One region of the Kaistia algarum genome, then DNA from elsewhere that is predicted to be linked to it. Evidence: predicted binding sites of a transcription regulator. Region 1 holds the regulator's gene; each other region holds the start of a gene.
The links. The regulator LexA, encoded in region 1, represses DNA repair genes until DNA is damaged. The targets are predictions, from matches to a motif close to TGTTCNNNNTGTGTTCNG.

Region 1 (7,386 bases):
TCACCGGCTTCGTCGAGGCGCGGGAGGCGCGGCGCGGCGGCTTTCGCCTGACGATTCGCGTCGTCTCCTTCGATGCCAGGGGACTGGCTGCACTGCCGGAGCGCGTTACCACCACGGTGCGCGGCAGCGCGCCGGCCGTTGGCGAGGGCGTCACGCTGCTGGCTCGGTTGCGCCCGCCTTCCGGGCCAGCCATGCCCGGCGGCTATGATTTCGGCCTGCCGGCCTATTATGGCGGGATCGGCGGCACGGGCTTCGCCTATGGCCGCGTCAACCCGGCCGAGCTTGGCGAACCGCCCCTCTCGATCCGCCTGACCATGCCGCTCGAGGCCCTGCGGGAGGCAATCCGCACGCGCATTGGGGCCTCGCTTTCCGGCGATACGGCCCGCATCGCCACGGCGCTCGTCATCGGCGATGCGGGCGGCATCAGCGAGGAAGGCGAAGATGCGCTGCGCCAATCGGGCCTGGCTCATGTCCTGTCCGTGTCCGGGCTCCACATGGTGCTCGTCGCCGGCTTTGTGTTCTGGGCGGTCCGGGCGGCACTGGCGCTCTCTCCGGGGCTGGCGCTCCGCCGGCCGATCAAAAAATGGGCCGCTCTCGCCGCGCTCGGCGTGACCTTCTTCTATCTGCTGATTTCCGGCCTCGATGTGGCGGCGCAGCGCTCCTTCATCATGACCGGCGTCGTCTTCCTCGCGATCCTCGTCGACCGGCGGGCGATCTCCATGCGCAATGTCGCGATCGGCGCCTTCGTGGTGCTGGCGCTCAGCCCCGAAAGCCTGCTGGTGGCCGGATTCCAGATGTCTTTCGCCGCGACGATCGCGCTTGTCGCCGGCTTCGAGGCGCTGTCGCGGCGGCCGCGCGGGCTTCGACCGGTTTCGCACTCGCGCTTCGGCTCGGTGCTGCGCTGGTTCGGGCTGCTTATCGGCGGATTGGCGCTAACGTCGCTGCTCGGCGGGCTCGGCACCACGCCCTTCGCGCTCTATCACTTCCAGCGCATGGCGCCGCTCTCAATCCTCGCCAATGTCGCGGCGATGCCGCTGGTCGATTTCCTGGTCATGCCGCTAGCGCTGCTCGCGGTGCTCGCCATGCCGTTCGGGTTCGAGGCCCCGTTTCTATGGGTGATGGGCGTCGGCATCGACGGCATGTCCGACGTGGCGCGGACGGTGAGCGACTGGTCGGAGGGGACCGGCTCGGCGGCTATGCCTTCCGCGGCGTCGCTGCTCGTCTTCATGGCAGGTTTCCTGTGGTTGGCGCTGATGCGGGAGCGCTGGCGCCTGGCCGGGCTGGTGCCGATGCTGGTCGGCGGCGCGCTGGCGCTCTATCCGCATCGGTCGGACATCATCATCGCTCCGGATGGGCGGCAGGTCGCAATCCGCACGGGCAATGGCAGCTACCAGATCCTGGCGCGAAAGATCGACCCTTTTATCGCCGGCATATGGCTGAGAGCCGATGGCGACAGTCGCGAGGCGAAGGACCCGGCGCTCATGGCCGCGACGCGCTGCGATGCCTCGGGATGTGTGGCGCCTATGCCGGATGGCCGGCTCGTCGCACTGGCGCTGGAGCGCGATGCGTTTGCCGATGATTGCCGGAGCCCCGTACTCATCGTAACGCCCATCGCCGCACCGACGGGCTGCGCCGCCGAGGTCGCAACGATCGACCGCGATCGTCTCGCTCAATCCGGGTCGATCGCGCTCGATCTGAGGCCTGTCGCTACCCGAAACATCGCTGATCCGCCATCCGCCGACAAGGTCATCGCCGCGGCGACGGAATACGATTCCGCAGTCCGCCATACGCTCGACGACGAGGACGTTCCGGCACCCGAACCTGGAAGCCCGCAGCCAAGAGCGGGCCCGGCGCCGCTCGACGCCGAATTTCTCGTCACGACGGCCTTCCCGCGTGTCCGCCGTCCGTGGATGCCGCCCTATGACGGCGACGACGAACCCGAAACCGGCGGGGCAGGGGCTCAGTAGCGACGCAGGAGGCCGACCAGCCGACCCTGGATGCGGATCCGGTCCGGCCCGAATATGCGCGTCTCATAAGCCGGATTGGCGGCTTCCAGCGCGATCGAGGCGCCACGTCGGCGCAGCCGCTTCAGCGTCGCCTCCTCCTCGTCGACAAGAGCCACGACGATGTCGCCCGAATCGGCCGCGTCGGTCTTGCGGATCAATACCGTGTCGCCGTCGAGGATGCCGGCTTCGATCATCGAATCACCGCGAACCTCCAGCGCGAAATGCTCGCCCCCACCCAGCATTTCCGGCGGCACGGTGATCGAATGGCTCTGTGTCTGGATCGCCGAAATCGGCACACCGGCGGCGATGCGGCCCATAACGGGAACGATCACTGGCTCCGGCACGTCGCTGTCGGTCTGCCGCATCTTGCCGAGGCTGCCTTCGATGACGCTCGGCGAGAAGCCGGCTCGCTTGGGCCGCTGCATGGTCGGCGCCATCGCCTCCGGCAGACGGACCACATCGAGCGCGCGGGCCCGGTTGGGCAGGCGGCGGATGAAGCCACGTTCCTCCAGCGCTTTGATCAGGCGATGGATGCCGGACTTGGACCGAAGGTCCAGCGCATCCTTCATCTCGTCGAAGGAAGGCGGCACGCCCGTCTCCTTCAACCGTTCATGGATGAACATCAGGAGCTCATACTGCTTGCGAGTCAGCATTGGTCGGTCCACGCCACGAATTGCCGGATACGGAACGGTCTGCGATTCGGCGAAGAATCATCAAGTACAAACCGCGAACAAAGTACATGTTCTATATGTGTTCCGCAAGCTGGCGGCGCGATCTTCGTGGATTGACAGGAATCGGACCAGGGATCGCCCGCATGCCACACCTCCTTAATAATCGCCGGACTAGATCGTCCCGCTATGGCGTCGCGCCGGAGCCTGAGGCAGGATCGGAACGAGATTCTGGCTCTGCCGGCAGCAGGCGGAGCTGAGGGATGCGTGCGTCGGGCAATCGAGGCTGAGGGGACAGATGGTCAAGATTGGACAATGGCGGAAGCCGGCAGGCGGGCTCCCGCTGGTCGTGGCGGGTCTGGCCGCTCTGTCGCTCGCAAGCTGCAACGACAAGAATGAATATGTGCCGCCGCCGCCGCCGAAGGTGACCGTCGCTCCGCCGCTTCAGCAGGATGCGACGCTCTATATGGAGCTCACCGGCAATACGACGGCGATCAACCAGGTCGATCTCTCGGCGCGCGTCCAGGGCTTCCTGACATCGATCAACTATGTCGATGGCCAGACTGTGAAAGCTGGTACCACGCTGTTCGGCATACAGCGCGACACCTATCAGGCTCAGCTCGACCAGGCGAATGCGGCGGTCGCCTCGGCCCAGGCGGCGCAGGAAAACAAGCAACTCGAATATAATCGCCAGTCGACGCTGGTGCAGCAGCAGGTCGCATCCGTCGCCAAGGCCGACGACGCCAAGGCCCAGCTCGATCAGGCGATCGCCGCGACGCAGCAGGCGCAGGCCGATGCCGAGGTCGCGACGATCAATCTCGGCTACACCGAGGTCAAGGCGCCGTTCGACGGCATCGTCTCCAACCATCTCCAGGATGTCGGCGCGCTGGTCGGATATAGCGGTCCGACCAAGCTTGCGACGATCGTCCAGATGGACCCGATCTATGTCTATTTCACCGTCAATGAACGCCAGGTGCTTCTGATCAAGGAGCAATTGACCAAGCGCGGCAAGACGTTGCGCGACATCCATGACATTCCGGTCGAGATCGGGTTGGCCACCGAGACCGGCTATCCGCACAAGGGCGTCATCGACTACATCGCCCCGACGCTCGACCAGAACACCGGCACGCTGTCGGTTCGCGGCGTCTTCGACAACAAGGACTACGCGATGCTGCCGGGCCTCTTCGCCCGGGTGCGGGTGCCCTTGCAGACGCAGAAGAATGCGCTTCTGGTCGACGATACGGCGATCTCGACCAGCCAGGTCGGCAGCTATGTCCTGGTCCTCGGCAAGGACAACACGGTCGACCAGAAGGTCGTCGAGCCTGGCCAGCTAGAAGGCCAGCTTCGCGTCGTTACGTCGGGCCTCGCAGCCGACGATAAGGTGATCGTCGGCGGCAACCAGCGGGCCGTTCCCGGCAGCAAGGTCGATCCGCAGGACGGCGCGATGAGCACCAACACCGCGACCACAAACGCAGCCCCGCCACCCAATCCGTAGGACGCATATCGAGCCTCTCCGGTCGACGACCTTCAAGCGCAGGCGGGTTTCATGTTCTCAAAGTTCTTCATCGAGCGGCCGGTCCTCTCCAACGTCCTCGCGCTGGTCATCGTCCTGCTCGGTGCCGTGGCCCTGTTTCGGCTGCCGATCGCGCAATATCCGAACGTCGTCCCGCCGACAGTCGCCGTCAGCACCTCGTTCCCCGGCGCCTCCGCGAGGACGGTGATGGACACCGTCGCCCTGCCCATCGAGCAGCAGGTCAACGGCGTCCAGGGCATGATCTACATGCAGTCGACCAGCGCCAGCGACGGCACCTACAATCTGATCGTCACCTTCGACATCGGGACTGATCCGAACTTCGCGCAGGTTCTAGTGCAGAACCGAGTCTCGATCGCGATGGCGTCGCTGCCGCAATCGGTGCAAGTGCAGGGCGTCAACGTCCAGAAGAAATCGACCGCCGTCCTGCAGTTCGTGACGCTGTTCTCGCCGGACAATCGCTATGACGGGCTGTTCCTGTCGAACTATGGCGTGATCAACATCCAGAACGAGCTGGCGCGCCTGCCCGGCGTCGGCAATGTGGCCGTCATGGGAGCCGGCCCCTATGCCATGCGCATCTGGATGGATCCAGACAAGATGCAGGCCTTTGGTCTGGTGCCGAGCGACGTGATCCGCGCGATCCAGGACCAGAGCCAGGAAGTCACCGCTGGCATGACCGGTATGCCCCCGGCGCCGGACGGGCTCAATTACCAGTACACGATCAACGTCAACGGCCGCTTCAGCGATCCGGGCGAATTCGAAAACATCATCATCAAGGTCAACAACGACAATGGCGGTCAGATCGTCCGCGTGCGGGACATCGGCCGGGTCGAGCTGGGCTCGCAGAGCTACAGCCAGACCGCGACCTACAACGTCAAGCCGACGGCCGCCATCGGCATATTCCAACTTCCCGACGCCAACGCGCTCGATGTCGCCAAGGCCGTTTCGGCGAAGATGGAACAACTCGCGAAGGCGTTTCCGCCTGGGCTGAAATACGAGATCCCGTTCGATACGACCAAGTTCGTCGTCGCCTCGATCGACGAGGTCTACAAGACGCTGATCGAGGCGGCGATCCTCGTGCTCATCGTCATCCTGCTGTTCCTGCAGGACTGGCGCGCCATGCTGGTCCCGGCCACTACCGTGCCGGTGACGATCATCGGCGCCTTCGCCGCCATGGCTGCGCTGGGCTTCACCGTCAATACGACGACACTGTTCGCGATCATCCTCGCGATCGGCATCGTGGTCGACGACGCGATCGTCATTGTCGAGGGCGTCTCGCGCCATATGGAGAACGGACTCTCCGGCCGAGAGGCTGCCATCAAGACGATGGACGAATTATTTGGTCCGATCATCGGCATCACGCTCGTGCTAATGGCCGTGTTTCTGCCTTCGGCGACGCTTCCCGGCCTGACCGGGCAGATGTACCAGCAATTCGCGCTCGTCATCGCCGCCACGGCCTTCATCTCGGCGATCAACGCCATGACGCTGAAGCCGACGCAGTGCGCGCTCTGGCTGCGTCCCCCGACGCCGCCGGAGAAGCGCAACTTCTTCTTTCGCGGCTTCAACCGCATCTATGATGCGTCGGAGCGGCGTTATGCGGGCCTTATCAGCCGCATGGTCCACCACAGCCATCTGATGGTGCTGGCCGCACTGGTGCTGATCGGCGTCGCCTTCTGGGGCATGTCGCGCATCCCGACGGCGTTTCTGCCGATCGAGGACCAGGGCTATGTGGTGATCAGCGTCCAGCTTCCCGATGGCGCGTCGCTGCAGCGAACGGACCGCGTCGTCGCCGAAGCCAGCAAGGCCGCGCTGGCGACGCCAGGCGTTGAGAATGTCGTCGGCATTTCCGGCTCGTCGGTGCTCGACAACAATGCCACGCTGTTCAATGCCGGCATGGTCTATGTGATCTTCAAGGACTGGTCGCTGCGCGGCAAGACGGAGAGCCTTCGTGCGATCTATGCGAACATCACCAAGTCACTGAACCAGATGCCCGACGCGGTCGGCTTCGTGCTGGTGCCGCCGCCGATCCAGGGCATCGGCAATTCCGGCGGCTTCACGCAGGAGATCCTGGTCCAGAACGGCACGTCCGACTTCCACCAGCTCGAGAGCGTGGCCAAGGCGATGTCCGCCAACGCGGATTCCCAGTCGGCGCTGCAGCGGGTGAACTCGACCTTCACCGCATCGACCCCGCAATTCCAGCTGGAGATCAACCGCATCCTGGCGGAGACACTCGGCGTCAGCGTCGGGCAGGTGTTCGATACGATCGAGGCCTATATGGGTTCGACCTATGTCAATCAGTTCACGAAGTTCAACAATGTCTTCCAGGTCTATGTCCAGGCCGAGGCGGCGCGGCGCGTCCGTCCACAGGATGTGATGGATCTGAAGGTGCAGTCACGATCGGGCGACATGGTGCCGCTGGGCTCGCTGGTGTCGTTCAAGACCGTCGATGGCCCTCCGCTGATCACGCTCTACAATCTCTATCCCGCGGCGACGCTTGCCGGCGGGCCGGCGCCGGGCTTCTCGTCGGGGCAGGCGATGGCGATCATGGATCAAATCGCCGAGAAGACGCTGCCGCCCGGCTACGGCACCGCCTGGACGGCGATGTCCTATCAGGAGAAGATCGTCGGCAATCAGATCTACTTCGTCTTCGCCCTGGCAATCGTGCTGCTCTATTTCGTGCTCGCCGGCCAATATGAAAGCTGGATCCTGCCTTTCGCGGTGATCCTCGCCGTGCCTTTGGCCTTGCTTGGAACGGTCATCGCGCTGACCGCTCTCGGGCTCGCCAATAATCTCTATACGCAGATCGGCATCATCCTCTTGATTGCGCTTGCGGCGAAAAACGCGATCCTGATCGTCGAATATGCGCGCGACAAGCGAATGGAAGGCATGGAGATCCTGGACGCGGCGGTGGAGGCGGCGCGGCTGCGCTTCCGCCCGATCCTGATGACGTCCTTCGCCTTTATCTTCGGCATGCTGCCGCTCGTCTTCGCGAGCGGCGCCGGTGCCAGTTCGCGCATTTCAATCGGCATTGCCGTGGTCAGCGGCATGCTGGCGTCGACGTGTCTTGCGGTCCTGTTCGTGCCGTCCTTCTTCGTGATATTGCGGAAGATCGACGAGCGCGGCCAGAAGCCGGAGGCCGTGGCAACGACGCCGGCGGCGGTCACAGCAGAATGACCGGGAG
Region 2 (7,386 bases), on a different contig from region 1:
ATGGGCGGGTCGAGGCGCGGCTGGAGAGCGTTTCCGTCCGCGATATTCCCGGCGACCATTTTTCGCTCGGCGAAACCGAGCGGACCGATCTTTCGACCTTCGACGTCGTGCTGCTGCGCCAGGATCCGCCCTTCGACATGGGCTACATCACGACGACGCATCTTCTGGAGCGGATCCATCCGAAGACGCTGGTCGTCAACGATCCGGCCAATGTGCGCAACGCGCCGGAGAAAATCTTCGTCACCGAATTCCCGGACCTGATGCCGCCGACGCTGATTTCGCGCGACCCGGAGGAGATCCGCCTGTTCCGGCATGAGCATGGCGACATCATCATCAAGCCACTCTATGGCAATGGCGGCGCCGGGGTCTTCCGTCTCTCCGAGGGCGACCAGAACCTCGCCTCGCTGCTGGAGATATTCGGCGCCGCCTATCGCGCCCAGCCCTATGTCGTGCAGCGCTATCTTCCGGCGGTGCGGGCCGGCGACAAACGCATCATCCTCGTCGACGGCGTGGCCGTGGGCGCCATCAACCGCGTGCCGGCGGACGGTGAATCGCGCTCCAACATGCATGTCGGCGGCCGGCCTGAGCCGATCGAGATCACACGGCGCGACCGCGAGATCTGCGAGGCGATCGGCCCGGCGCTGAAGGCGCGCGGCTTCCTCTTCGTCGGGATCGACGTCATCGGCGACTCCATGACTGAAATCAACGTCACCTCGCCGACCGGCATCCGCGAAGTGAAGCGCTTCGGCGGCGCCGACATCGCCGCGCTGCTCTGGGACGCGATCGAAGCCAAAAGGTGATTTGGCGAGTCTTGCGCATGGGTGCGGCTCACCCGATCTGAATACCCACTCGCGACCCGACGATCCTATTGTTCCGAAGAGTATTCGTGCCCACACTTGTTTCTTCGCGACCCAGCCGTACTGCCTTACCCCCCATCCATATTTCGCCTTCTATCGATGCCTCATTTCCTTGGAAATCCATCCGAAGCGCGATACTCCTTGTCGCTGATCGCGCAATCGCGACACCCTGGCGACATTCAAAATCCCAGAAAGTACTCGCTCGAAGCGCTATTTCATTGTCCACCACCTGCAAGACAAGACGTCCTGCACTGTTGAATAGATTTAATGAAACGCGGGCTTGATTGTCGATTATCCTTGCGGATACGATCGGTGTATTGCGAAATTGGATCATTGTATCGACATTTTCAAACCAGTTTCCCCCAACGCGAAAAATTAGGTCTCGTTTGTCAAAATCAAGGAATCCTTGGACCCGATCCTCTACGATATTCTTTGGTTTATATTTTAATTGATATTGCCTATCCGCTCTGTAGACATCGATATTTGCGTGGCAGTTGGCGCATAACGCCACCATATCCTCGACTCGATAATGCTGGTCGTCTCGCCAGGGGACGATGTGATGATATTCTAAGTACGGATGGCCGCATTTGGCGCACCCGAACCCTGCCTCCTGACGTAGTTTTCTCGCCACGTCAGCAGGGATCCTTCTTCGATATCTTGTGATCACGCAGCCCTCCACGCCAGCTGTGCTGATACCGCTATAATAGCATTGCCCCAATTTCGTTCGACCAAAAGGTGAACGCTTTTCAACCGTGCACAACCGCGCGGCAACTGACGCGCGATTTTTGTTCCCTTCCTGTTCTTGTCGAGCGTTGCCGTTTCGCTTAAGCTTCCTGCAACAGGGGGCTTACCGATGGTTGCGCATGTCACGACGGTTTCGTTCCAGGGGATCGAGGCGGTTCCCGTCGACGTGCAGGTCCAGATCGTCCCGGGCCTGCCGGGCTTCCTGATCGTCGGCCTGCCGGACAAGACCGTGGCCGAGAGTCGCGAGCGGGTGCGCTCGGCCCTGCATGCCTCCGGCCTCGCCCTGCCGCCGAAGCGCGTCATCGTCAATCTCGCCCCGGCGGACCTGCCCAAGGAAGGCAGCCATTACGATCTGCCGATCGCGGTGGCGCTGATGGCGGCGCTCGGTGCCATTCCGGGCGAGCAGCTCCGCGACTATGTCGTGCTCGGCGAACTGGCGCTCGACGGCACGATCACGACGGTTGCCGGCGTCCTGCCGGCGGCGATCGGCGCCAATGCGCTCGGCCGCGGGCTGATCTGCCCGGCCGCCGCCGGGCCGGAAGCGGCTTGGGCGAGCGGCGCGCTCGACATTTTGGCCCCGCGCAGCCTCATCGCCATCGCCAATCATTTCAAGGGCACGCAGATATTGTCGCGTCCGATCGCGGCGCTGATGGGCGACCCGCCGCATCTGGCCGACCTGGCCGACGTCAAGGGGCAGGAACTGGCCAAGCGCGCGCTGGAGATCGCAGCGGCTGGCGGGCACAATTTGCTGATGACGGGGCCACCCGGTTCCGGCAAGTCGATGCTGGCGAGCCGCCTGCCTTCGATCCTGCCGCCGCTTTCGCCGCGCGAACTGCTCGAAGTGTCGATGGTCGCCTCGATCGGCGGCGAACTGGTCGGCGGCAAGCTGACCGATCGGCGCCCCTTCCGCTCACCACATCATTCGGCCTCGATGGCCGCCATGGTCGGCGGAGGCTTGCGCATCCGGCCCGGCGAGGTGTCGCTCGCCCATCACGGCGTGCTCTTTCTCGACGAACTGCCGGAATTCTCGCCGCAGGTGCTCGATTCGCTGCGCCAGCCGCTGGAGAGCGGCGAGGCGATCATTGCGCGGGCCAATCACCGCGTCTCCTATCCGGCGCATTTCCAGCTGGTCGCGGCGATGAATCCCTGCCGCTGCGGGATGGCCGGCGAGCCGGGACACACCTGCCGGCGCGGGCCGCGCTGCGCGTCCGATTATCAGGAACGCCTCTCCGGGCCGTTCATCGACCGGATCGATCTCCGGATCGAGGTCCCTTCCGTCATGGCTTCCGACCTGATCCAGCCCGGCCGCTCGGAGACAAGCGCGACGGTCGCGGGGCGTGTCGCGCTGGCGCGGGAGATCCAGGCCGAGCGCTATGCAGCACTCGGCAATGGCAGCTTCGTCACCAATGCGCGCTGCCCGTCCTCGCTGATGGAGGCGATCGCCGAGCCGGATGCCGGCGGCCAAGCCCTGCTCGGTGAAGCAGCGAGCCGGATGAAGCTCTCGGCGCGAGGCTATCACCGGGTGCTCAAAGTGGCGCGCACCATCGCCGATCTCGACGGCGCGGCCCAGGTCGGCCGTATCCATCTCGCCGAGGCGCTCGGCTATCGCAGCTCGGGCGAGAGGCTGCTCGCCGCGGCGTGACCCGAGGCCGACGCCGACCTCGCCATCACCAAGCCGGTACTGATTCGCTGCGCCGCGCGGTCGCGCTTGCCTGCGATTCCGGCGCCGGGTGAAAACGCTTCGTCACCAAACTGTATGAATTGCATGATTAAACTACCCCGGATCATGATTTGACGCGCGGGCGCGGCGGGGTGATCGGCGGGGGAGGATCGTGATATGGTCAAGCATGGCGACGCACGAAGCGGCGAGCGGGGCACGACCTTCCCATCGCCCATCGCGTCGCTGCCGGACTTTTCGCGACGGATGCTGCACGGGCTGAAGCTGACTATGCCGAAGGGACTTCGACTGGCGTCCGCTATGCCGGAGACGCTCGGGCGGCTCGGATCGCTCGAAGTGCGGCTGGCCGCCACGTCACGCGAGATCAAGAAGGCGCAGAAGCTGCGCTTCAAGGTCTTCTATGAGGAATTGTCGGCGATCGCCGATATCCAGACACAGATGTCGCGCCGCGACCGCGATGCTTTCGACGCGATCTGCGACCATCTCCTCGTCATCGATCACGACACGATGACGAAGTCCGGCGAGCCGGCAATTGTGGGAACCTATCGACTGCTGCGCCAGGATGTGGCCGCGCGCTATTCCGGGTTCTACACGTCGAACGAGTTCGATGTCGGGCCTCTCGTGGCGCGCCATTCCGGCCTCAAATTCCTGGAACTCGGCCGTTCCTGCGTGCTGCCGCCCTACCGCACCAAGCGGACGGTCGAGCTGCTGTGGCACGGCATCTGGAGTTATGTCCGCAACCACGGGATGGACGTCATGGTCGGCTGCGCCTCGCTCGAAGGCACCGACCCGGATCGCCTCGCTTTGCCGCTCTCCTTCCTGCACCACCATGCCCGGGCGCCAGGCGAATGGCGCGTCGCGGCACTGCCAGGCCGACATGTGGCCATGGACCGCCTGCCGCGCGAGGCGATCGACATGAAGGCGGCGCTTCACGCGCTGCCACCGCTGATCAAGGGCTATCTGCGGATCGGCGCTTATGTCGGCGAGGGCGCCGTGATCGACCGCCAGTTCGGGACCACAGACGTCATGATCGTGCTGCCCGTCAGCGCGATCAGCGAGCGCTACGTCAATCATTACGGCGTCGACGCAACACGCTACGCCGCCTGAGGATCAGCGCGGGGGAAAGTCGCGGCCCGGCCGCGAGCGATATCCCGGCAAGGTCCAGCCGAAGGCAAGCGCGCCGGCGCGAATGGCAAACGCGATGAGCGAGCCGCCAAACGCCGCGGGCCAGAAGGGCAGGCCGGTTCGAACGGCGATGACGAAGAACGCCGCGCCGGCCAGCGTCGCCGTCACATAGATCTCCTTGCGCAGGAGCACCGACGGCTCGCCCACGACGATGTCGCGGATAATGCCGCCGAAGGATGCGGTCATGATGCCCATGACGATGGCGCCAGTCGGGCTGGCGCCCGCCTCCAGCGCCCGCGACGCGCCCATGACGCAATAGCCGGAGATGCCGATCGCGTCGGCCCAGAGCAGCAGGCGGTAGCGATATTCGATGAAGGGCGCGAGGAAATAGACCGCGACCCCCGCAGCGACGCACACGAGGACCGGCTGCGGCGAGCGGATCCAGAACACGGGCGTCTCGCCAAGGAGGACGTCGCGCAACGTGCCACCGCCAATGCCGGTGATGGCGGCGAGAAAGACGAAGCCGACGATGTCGAGTTCTTTGCGCGAGGCCGCCAGCGCCCCCGTCGCGGCGAAGACGGCAACGCCGATGATATCGAGGACCTGGAGCAGGCTGAACCCCAGGTCCATGATCCGTCAGGCGGACTGTTCGGCGTCGGATGAGGCCGGCTTTTCGGCCTTCGGCTTGGCCGGGCCCTTGGCGACACCGACCATGGCCGGCCGCAGAACGCGCTCGCCGATGACATAGCCCGGCTGCATGACCTGCACGACCGTACCCGTTGGATGCTCCTCCGTCGGGACCTCGAAGATGGCCTGATGCAGGTTCGGGTCGAATTTCTGGCCGACCGGATCGAGCTTCTTGACGCCGTGCTTCTCCAGCGAATTGTGGAGATCGCGCTCGGTCATCTCGACGCCTTCGATCAGCGTCGTCAGCGCCTCGCTGGCGCCGCGCGCATCGTCAGGAATGGCCTGGATGGCGCGCGACAGGTTGTCGCCGGCCGTCAGCATATCGCGGGCGAAGGCGGCGATGGAGTATTGGCGTGCCTCCGCGACCTGACGCTCGGTGCGGCGGCGGAGATTCTCCATCTCGGCCAAGGTGCGCAGTGCGCGATCCTTGTTCTCGGCCACTTCCGCCTCAAGAGCGGCGATGCGCGCATTCGCTTCGCCGGCGACCTCGGCTCCGGCCGGGGTGGAGACGGCCTCATTGGGCGTCTCGGAGCCGGGCGGGGACTGGGTATCGTTGGACATCGCGAAATCTCGCTTTCTATCGACGTTGTAATTTCCTGCCCGATATCAGGATTCCGGCGCCGAAAATCAAGCGCGGCGGCCTTTGTTCTAAAGGACGATGACGCCGTGATGGCGTGCTTCCGAATCGGGCTCGACATGAATCAGCACTTCCGCACCCTCGACGGCGGCCTGGAGCGCCGCCTCGATGCGGTCGCAGATCTCATGCGCCGCCACGACGGAGAGCGATCCTGGAACGACCAGATGGAACTCCACGAAGGTCGCGCGGCCGGCATGGCGCGAGCGCAGATCGTGGACTTCGAGGGCCCCTTCCGCTTCGGTCGCGATGATCGCGCGGATCTCGCGCTCCACATCGCTCGATACCGCGGCGTCCATCAACCCGCTGACCGATTCGCGAATCACCTTCCAGCCCGACCAGAGAATGTTGCCGGCGACGAGAACGGCGACGAGCGAATCGAGCGCCGCCCAGCCGGTAGCGACCACGAGGAGCAGGCCGACCAGCACGCCGAGCGAACTGATTACGTCGCTGGTCAAATGCCAGGCTTCGGCGATGAAGGCGGGGGAGCGTCGCCGGCGTCCGAAGCGGAACAGGAACATCGCCCAGGCGCCGTTGATCACCGTCGCCACGGAATTGACGGCGAGGCCCATCAGCGTGTTCTCGGGCGTGTTAGCGGTGGCATAGGAGATCCACGCCTGGCGGAAGATCAGCAGGGCGGCTACGACGATCAGGACGCCTTCAAGCACGGCCGAGAAATACTCGGCCTTGTGGTGGCCGAACTGATGGTCGCTGTCGGCCGGCTTGCGGCTGACCTGGATCGCCCAGAAAGCCGCGACCGCCGTTACCAAATTGACGATGCTCTCGAGCGCGTCGGAATAGAGCGCCACGCTGCCCGTCATCGCATAGGCGATATATTTGATGCCCATGACGACGAGTGCGATCATGATCGACGCCGAGGCGACCGCCGTGGTCCTGTCGATCCATTTCGGCATGGCCCGCCCTCCCGTCTCAAGGTGATGTCGCGGCCTTAACACCGGCAGGAAAGGGGTTCAACGCCTATCTTCGCAACTGCGAACGAGTTGCGGCAGCGCCCTTCTCTCCCCTCGCCTCAGAGCCGGCGGAGCGCGACTTCCTCGATGCGGTGATGCTCGCCCTTCCGCAGGATCAGATCGGCCCGCGGCCGGGTCGGCAGGATGTTGTCGCGCAGATTGGCGAGATTGATGCGCGACCAGAGCCGCTCGGCGATCTCGATCGCCTCCGCTTCCGGGATCAGCGCGTAACGGTGGAAATAGGAGTTCGGATCGCGGAACGCCGTCTCGCGCAAACGCTGGAAGCGTGACACGTACCAACGATGGATGTCGGCTTCGTCGGCATCGATATAGATCGAGAAATCGAAGAAATCCGAGACGAAGGGCACGGCCTTGCCGTCGCGCGGAAGGCGGGGCGTCTGTAGTACGTTGAGGCCCTCGACGATCAGGATGTCCGGACGGTCGATGGTCACCCGCTCGCCGGGGACGATATCGTAGACGAGATGCGAATAGACCGGGGCAGAGACGTTCTTCGCGCCGGCCTTGATGTCGGAGAGGAACGAAAGCAAGGCCGGAAGATCGTAGCTGTCGGGAAAGCCCTTGCGCTCCATCAGCCCTTCGCGCTGCAGCACGGCATTGGGGTAGAGGAAGCCATCCGTCGTGATCAGCTCGACCTTTGGCGTATTGCCCCAGCGACTGAGCAGGGCCGTC
Region 3 (7,386 bases), on a different contig from region 1:
GCGCGGCGGCCAGACGCCGCACCTGCTCAACGAGGCGTTCGAGTGGTACGACCGGCTCGAGAAGACGGGATCGATGAAGGGGTAGGGGCGTCGATCTTCCTTGAGCCCTCCCTTGGGGGAGGGATTGCTTCGCCTGTTCGGGAAGGTGCACATCCGCTGGGACGCCTCCCTCAAGGGGAGGGTCGGAGAGAAGCGCTCACCGCTCCAGAGTCAGCGTCAGCCAGCCTTCCATCTCGCCGGAGCGGGTGAGGCGCAATCCTTCCGCCTCATAGGCAGCGGTGACGGCCGGACCCTGCGCGACCAGCAGGCCGGAGAGCACGACGGTGCCGTCGGGGGTCAGGTGGCGCGCGATTTCGGGCGCGAGCGCGATCAGCGGGCCGGCCAGGATATTGGCGATGACGAGGTCGAACGGCGCGTTCGCCGCGAAGACGGGATTGCCGAAACCCTCGGCCGTCGCCGCCTCGATCAACGCGCCGACGCCGTTCAGTGCCGCGTTCTCTTCCGTCACGCGGGTCGCGATAGGATCGATGTCGGTGGCGAGCACGGTTTTGCCCCAGGCCTTGGCGAGCGCGATGGCGAGTACCCCCGTGCCCGTGCCAAGGTCGAGGATGCTCTTGAAGTCGCGCGCCGAGCAGAGGCGGTCGATCTCGGCCAGGCAGCCGGCCGTCGTGCCGTGATGGCCCGTGCCGAACGCCTCGCCCGCCTCGATTTCGATCGAGATGTCGCCGGGCTGGATCTTGTCGCGGTCATGGCTGCCATGAACGAGGAAGCGTCCGGCGCGCACCGGCTTCAGACCTTCCAGCGATTTCGCCACCCAATCCTCGTCGGGCAGCGGCGCGATCTTGAAGGCGGGCGCATTGGAGCCGAGCACGCTGGCGGCCAGCGCGTTCAGCGCGGCTGCGTCGGGCTTATCCTCGAAATAGACGTCGACGACCCAACTCTGATCGGCCTGCTCCGTCGTGGCCGCGGTCGGAAAGTCCAGTTCCTCGGAGGCGCCGAGCGCCTCGACCAGCGCCTGCGCGGCGGCTTCTGTGGCGACGGTGAGGGAGGCGATGAGGGTCATGGGATCTAATCCGAATAAGCAAACCGCTACATACCCCCGGCTCCATGAGGAGGGAAAGCAGATGAACTTGTTTCTCCCCCGTTCTAACCGGCGATCCGATCGATCGGCTGCAAGGTGACCCGCTCAGAACGCTCCGGCTTTGCGATAGGCGCCGACCGCCCGTGCTCGCATATCGCTGCACGACTTCGATTCGGTGTCTGAAAAGGGGCTTTCACTGACCGCTGTTTCATAGCTGGAGGCGCCTTTGAAGAAATCCTCTCCGCAGGCCGCGAACAGCGCAAGATTGGCCGGCAGATAGAGATCGTCTGCATCACCGGCCACGAAGGCGCTGAGGAGAGTCGGCATGAGCGAGAGTGGTAACGGTGTGGGTATGTCGAGAACGTTCGGGAGGCTGGAGTCGATTTTGAAAACCGTATGCTGGACCGATTCTTTCGTCCGATACGGCGTGAAATCAAATTTAGCCGTGTCGGTCCCCGTAAAGGTATGTGGCTGGTGGTCGCCATAGAGCGCGATGACAAAGGGGCGGCCCGTTTCCCGCTGCAGATCGGCGAGAAAGTCTCGAGCCCTGTCGAACGCAACCGCGGTATCTCGCATGCGCAGCATATATTCGTTGAGCTGGCAGTTGATTCCGAATGAGTCAGTACCGGCCAGCGTCGCAATCATCGTGTCGCCGGGCTTGAAGTGGAGGCACTCGTGCGGCGCGTGGTTCTCGGACGTCGGGATGAACGCAAAGAAAGGATTGGCGCGATCCGTTTTCATGCGCGCAACGAAGTCGTCGACCATTTGCAAGTCGGTCTCCCCGCCACCATCGCCTCTGCCAAGGTCGTGGCTATCGAGGAATGTGTTGAAACCATAATGGCCATAAGCACTGCGCGCATTAAAGAATTCGCCTGGCCATGAATAGAAGACGTACGTTTGATAGCCCTTGCTGCGAAGATATCTTGCAAACCCGCCTTTCACATAGGGCGACACCGATGCGTGGGTGTAGTATCCGAAATAACCGAATAATCGTGAATCAAGTCCGGTAACTGCTTCGAATTCGGAAACCCATGACCCGCCGCCGATCGGGATTATCTTCAACGGTCCCATCGCAACGGTCATAGAATCATGAACCAGAATTGTATTTGCGTATGGCTCAGCTAGATGAAAGGCGGTGTTCGGGTCAAAGGTCGATTCCGCCTGGATCAGGACGATGTTTGGAAGCTTGTCTTTATCGATTGTCGTTGGGCGGATGAATTGCCGGGCAAGCGCCATGTCCGCTTTGTTGATGCCGTCCGACGATGAATCGACGAACGCGGCGCGTGCCTCGGAATCGAGCCAGCGTGTCGCCAATAGGAACGGCACCAATCCGATGCGTCTTGAGAATTGAGTAACCCCATCTGGATTCCAGAAATTGGGGTCTGCGTTGGCAGCCCTGCCAAATTCATGGCTAGCTTCTACTGTGAATAGCGTCGCCGAGATCGACAAAACCCCAAATAGCGCGACCAGAGTGACCAAGGGCAGTTGTGGCTTCTCGGCAGCCTGGCGGCGACGCCAGCCTCGCAGCATTAGGCCGACTAGCGCGATCGCAATCAGGATCAACGCCCCCTTGATCAGCGCGACGGCCACGTGAGGAAGTCCCATGGCTTCCGCCAACCCCGCAGGATTGTCGAAAGAAATTCTAAGATCTGTGAAAGTTAACGGAAGATGCGTCCGGTCGATTTTGATGTCGTTCGTAAATACAAGAAAAGCAACAAGGGCACCTCCGATACATAGAAGCCCTAATGAAAGTCCGACAGGAGCTAGAAGTAGGATGACGGATGCGTATCCTGCGCACAAAAGCCATCCATAAGACAGAATGTCTAAAAACGGAACTGCCCAAGCGCTGGTAATAAAAAGCAATAATAGTGCAGCACTCAGTGCCCGCATTCCATCCCCCCGAGGAAGCCGAAGCACAGAGCTATTCACAGATTGACCGTCTATTCAACTGCAGGACGTCAAGTTGACGAGTCTCTAGCGATCAGGCTGCGCCCTTCGAAGACAGACATTTGGTAGCCTAGGTCTCCTGGGCCACAACCAGGAACGGATCATAAAGCCAAGTCGACAGTGCGGGTCCAGCACGACCACGCCTCACCCCCGCGTAACAAAACTATCCACCACCTTCTTCGTCCCTGCCTTTTCGAAATCTACCGTCAGCTTGTTGCCTTCGATCTCGGTGATCGCGCCATAGCCGAATTTCTGGTGGAAGACGCGCTCGCCGACCGAATAGTCGGATTGCGGTGTGGTCGATTTGGCGATGAGTTCGCCTTCGATCATCCGGGAGGCTGAATAGGACTGGCTTTTGGTGCCGGCCGTGCGGTTCTTCTGGGCGCGCTGCCAGCCGGGGGTCGAATAGGTGTTGGCGAAGGGGTCGGCGCGGTCGAACCGGCTGGCGCCGTAGTTGCCGACGCCGCCGACATTGTAGCCGCCATAGCTCGATGTCTGCTCGACGACCGCGACGTGCTTCTCTGGCAATTCGTCGAGGAAGCGCGAGGGGACATTGGATTGCCAGAGGCCGTGGATACGGCGGTTCGAGGCGAACCAGATCAGCGCGCGCTTCTTCGCCCTTGTGATGCCGACATAGGCGAGGCGGCGCTCTTCCTCGAGGCCGGCTCGGCCGCTCTCATCGAGGGCGCGCTGGTGGGGGAAGAGTCCTTCCTCCCAGCCGGGCAGGAAGACCGTCTCGAATTCGAGACCCTTGGCCGAATGCAGCGTCATGATCGAGACGGAATCGTTGTTCTCGGCCGAATCCCGGTCCATCACGAGCGCGATGTGCTCCAGGAAGGCTTCGAGCGACTCGAATTCGTCCATCGAGCGGATCAGCTCTTTCAGGTTCTCCAGCCGCCCCGGCGCATCGGCGGAGCGGTCCTGCTGCCACATCTCCGTGTATCCGCTCTCGTCCAGGATCGTCTCGGCGAGCTGCGTGTGCTTGATCGCACCAAGGTTGGAGCGCCAGCGCGCGATCGAGGCGATGAGGTCGCGCAGCGCCGTGCGCGTTCTAGCAGCGATTTCGGAAGTCTGCGTCAGTTCCTCGGCTGCCTGCACGATCGGAATCTGGCGCGAGCGGGCGTGGTCATAGAGCAGGCGTACCGTCGTCTCGCCGATGCCGCGGCGCGGCGTGTTGACGATGCGCTCGAAGGCGAGGTCGTCGGCCGGCTGCACGACGATGCGGAAATAGGCCAGCGCGTCGCGGATCTCGGCGCGCTCATAGAAGCGCGGGCCGCCGATGACGCGGTAGGGGAGACCGAGAGTGATGAAGCGGTCTTCGAATGAGCGCATCTGGAACGAGGCGCGCACCAGGATCGCCATCTCGTTCAGCGCATGACCGTTCTTCTGCAGCGCCTCGATCTCCTCGCCGATGGCGCGCGCCTCCTCTTCCGAATCCCAGGATGAGGCGACCTGCACCTTGGCGGCGTCGGGATCATTCGCGTCCGTGAACAGCGTCTTGCCGAGCCGGCCCTCATTGTGGGCGATCAGATGCGAGGCCGCGCCGAGGATATGGCCGGTCGAGCGGTAATTGCGTTCGAGGCGGATGACGACGGCGCCCGGAAAATCCTTCTCGAAGCGCAGGATGTTGTCGACCTCGGCGCCGCGCCAGCCATAGATCGACTGGTCGTCGTCGCCGACGCAACAAATGTTGCGCCGCCCCTGCGCCAGCAGCCGCAGCCAGAGATATTGGGCGACGTTGGTGTCCTGGTATTCGTCGACCAGCATGTAGCGGAAGCGCTCGTGATATTCCTTGAGTACGTCAGGATGCTCGCGAAACAGGCGCAGATTCTCGAGCAGCAGATCGCCGAAATCGCAGGCGTTGAGGACCTTGAGCCGCTCCTGATAGGCGGCATAAAGCCGGACGCCCTTGCCGGCAGCAAAGCCACCGCCTTCGCCGGGCGGAACATCCTTCGGTATCAGACCGCGGTTTTTCCACGAATCAATAAGACCGGCCAACTGCTTGGCAGGCCAGCGCTTTTCGTCGATGCCCTCGGCCTGGATCACCTGCTTCATCAGCCGGACCTGGTCGTCGGTGTCGAGGATGGTGAAGTTCGACTTGAGGCCGACGAGTTCGGCGTGGCGGCGCAGGATCTTGACGCCGATAGAGTGGAACGTGCCCAGCCAGTTCATGCCCTCGACCGAGGGTCCGATCAAATCGCCGATGCGATGGCGCATCTCGCGCGCCGCCTTGTTGGTGAAGGTGACGGCGAGGATCTGGCTCGGCCACGCCTTCTGGCTGGCGAGGATATGGGCGATCCGCGTCGTCAGCACGCGCGTCTTGCCCGTGCCCGCGCCGGCGAGCACCAGGACGGGACCCTCCGTCGTCTCGACGGCGAGGCGCTGTTCGGGGTTGAGCCGCACGACATAGTCAGGCGCAGCGGCCGGCGCGCGCGCGCCGAGCGCCCGGGCTGCTATGCCGCCGGGGCGGATGCCGGGCGCGGAGGGATCGGAGGAGGATGCCATCAGCGCTGCAGTCGATTCGAAGAAAGATTCATGAGAACAAATATGGACCGAGCGCCGCTTCGGTTCCAGCTTTGCGGCGATTTCGTCCCCGTCGTGGCGGGACGCCCCTTCGCCGGCAAGCCGATTGCCTTGACGATTTGTCGCAGCAGGCGAACTCTTTCATGGCGTTTCGCCCGCTTGGAGAGCGATTCGTTACAAGGAGGACTGCGCATGGACCTCACGGGGCTCGTCATTGCAATCATCATCGGCGCGATCGCGGGCTGGCTCGCCGGCCAGATCGTCAAGGGCGCCGGCTTCGGCCTCATCGGCAACATCATCGTTGGAATCATTGGCGCGCTTGTCGCCAGCTGGCTGTTTCCGACCCTTGGAATCAGTCTCGGCGGCGGCATCATAGGCTCGATCATCGCGGCGGCGATCGGTGCGATCATCGTGCTTGTCCTGTTGCGTTTCGTCCGCCGAGCCGCCTGAGGCTCCGCTTTTATGGTTCGCTCCGCCCGCGCCCGGGGGCGGAGCGCGTCAGGACCCTTCGACGCAAGCGGAAAAGTCGAGGAAGTCTTTGGCGCAGCAGGATGGTTTTGCTACCTTGCCCTTCGCGTGGCCGGCGGCCGCGAATTTCAGCGGAGGCATAGGCAATGGTTGTTTCGGCGCTGCGCAAGGATAGCGGGCGTGGCGAGGATGGGCTGCCCGGCGTTCTGGGTCAGCTGAAGGCCCGGTTCGGGGATCGCCTGTCGCAAGGGGCGGAGATCCGCCGTCAGCACGCGAACACGACGAACTGGCTGCCGAACGAGCCGGCCGATGCCGTCGTCTTCGCCCAGTCGACAGAGGAAGTAGCGGAAATCGTGCGCATCTGCGCCGAGGCGCGCGTTCCCGTCATCCCGTTCGGCACCGGCACTGGCCTTGAAGGCCATGTCAACGCCCCGAAGGGGGGTATCTCGATCGACCTCTTGGGCATGAACCGCATTCTCGCCGTTCGGGCAGAAGACCTCGATTGCACGATCGAGGCGGGCGTGACGCGACACCAGATCAACGACCATCTGCGCGACCAGGGCTTGTTCTTCCCGATCGATCCCGGTGCCAATGCCAGCCTTGGCGGCATGGCGGCGACGCGCGCCTCCGGCACCAACGCCGTGCGATACGGCACGATGCGCGACAATGTCATTAATCTGACCGCCGTGATGGCCGATGGCGCGATCGTCAAGACGACGGGAAGGGCCAAGAAGAGTTCGGCCGGCTACGATCTTACTCGGCTTCTTATCGGTTCTGAGGGAACGCTTGGAATCATCACCGAGCTGACCTTGCGCCTGCATGGCATTCCGGAAGCGATCGCAGGCGGCGTCTGCTCGTTCCCGACCGTCGAGGACGCCTGCAACGCGACCATCCTGACCATCCAGAGCGGCATCCCGGTAGCACGCATCGAACTGCTCGACGCGCTGATGGTCCGCGCCACCAATGATCTCTCCAAGCTCGGCCTCAAGGAGACGCCGCATCTGTTCGTCGAGTTCCATGGCTCCAGCGCCTCGGTCAAGGAGCAGTCCGAGCTGTTCGGCGAGATCGCGGCCTCGCTTGGTGGCGGCGAATTCGCTTGGGCCACCCGGCCGGAGGACCGCTCCAAGCTCTGGCATGCGCGCCATGAGGCCTATTTCGCGGCCAAGGGGTTGCGCGTCGGCGCTTCCGTGGTTGCGACGGATGTCTGCGTGCCGATTTCGCGGCTGGCGGAATGCGTCGCCGAGACGACGGCCGACATCGAGGAGAGCGGACTGATCGCGCCGATCGTCGGCCATGTCGGCGACGGCAATTTTCACGTCCAGCTGCTTATCGACATCGAGAATGCGGCCGAAGTCGCCGCGGCCGAG

Region 2: a site for LexA is predicted at 1,644-1,661, ahead of OSH05_RS09895 (YifB family Mg chelatase-like AAA ATPase). Genes of this name have one in related genera too.
Region 3: a site for LexA is predicted at 5,566-5,583, ahead of OSH05_RS20740 (ATP-dependent helicase). Genes of this name have one in related genera too.

Annotation. Positions count from the first base shown of each region.
Region 1 covers NZ_JAPKNJ010000002.1:58,959-66,344, forward strand. Annotated here, with positions in the region: gene OSH05_RS13635 (ComEC/Rec2 family competence protein) at 1-1,967, shown strand, start outside; gene lexA (transcriptional repressor LexA) at 1,961-2,659, opposite strand; gene OSH05_RS13645 (efflux RND transporter periplasmic adaptor subunit) at 2,973-4,169, shown strand; gene OSH05_RS13650 (efflux RND transporter permease subunit) at 4,221-7,379, shown strand.
Region 2 covers NZ_JAPKNJ010000001.1:2,040,697-2,048,082, forward strand. Annotated here, with positions in the region: gene gshB (glutathione synthase) at 1-800, shown strand, start outside; gene OSH05_RS09890 (HNH endonuclease) at 829-1,524, opposite strand; gene OSH05_RS09895 (YifB family Mg chelatase-like AAA ATPase) at 1,711-3,243, shown strand; gene OSH05_RS09900 (GNAT family N-acetyltransferase) at 3,526-4,386, shown strand; gene OSH05_RS09905 (trimeric intracellular cation channel family protein) at 4,390-5,034, opposite strand; gene grpE (nucleotide exchange factor GrpE) at 5,041-5,652, opposite strand; gene OSH05_RS09915 (cation diffusion facilitator family transporter) at 5,740-6,639, opposite strand; gene coaA (type I pantothenate kinase) at 6,756-7,386, opposite strand, start outside.
Region 3 covers NZ_JAPKNJ010000003.1:523,600-530,985, forward strand. Annotated here, with positions in the region: gene OSH05_RS20725 (acetyl-CoA hydrolase/transferase family protein) at 1-85, shown strand, start outside; gene OSH05_RS20730 (50S ribosomal protein L11 methyltransferase) at 197-1,063, opposite strand; gene OSH05_RS20735 (sulfatase-like hydrolase/transferase) at 1,187-2,971, opposite strand; gene OSH05_RS20740 (ATP-dependent helicase) at 3,173-5,533, opposite strand; gene OSH05_RS20745 (GlsB/YeaQ/YmgE family stress response membrane protein) at 5,744-6,001, shown strand; gene OSH05_RS20750 (FAD-binding oxidoreductase) at 6,166-7,386, shown strand, end outside.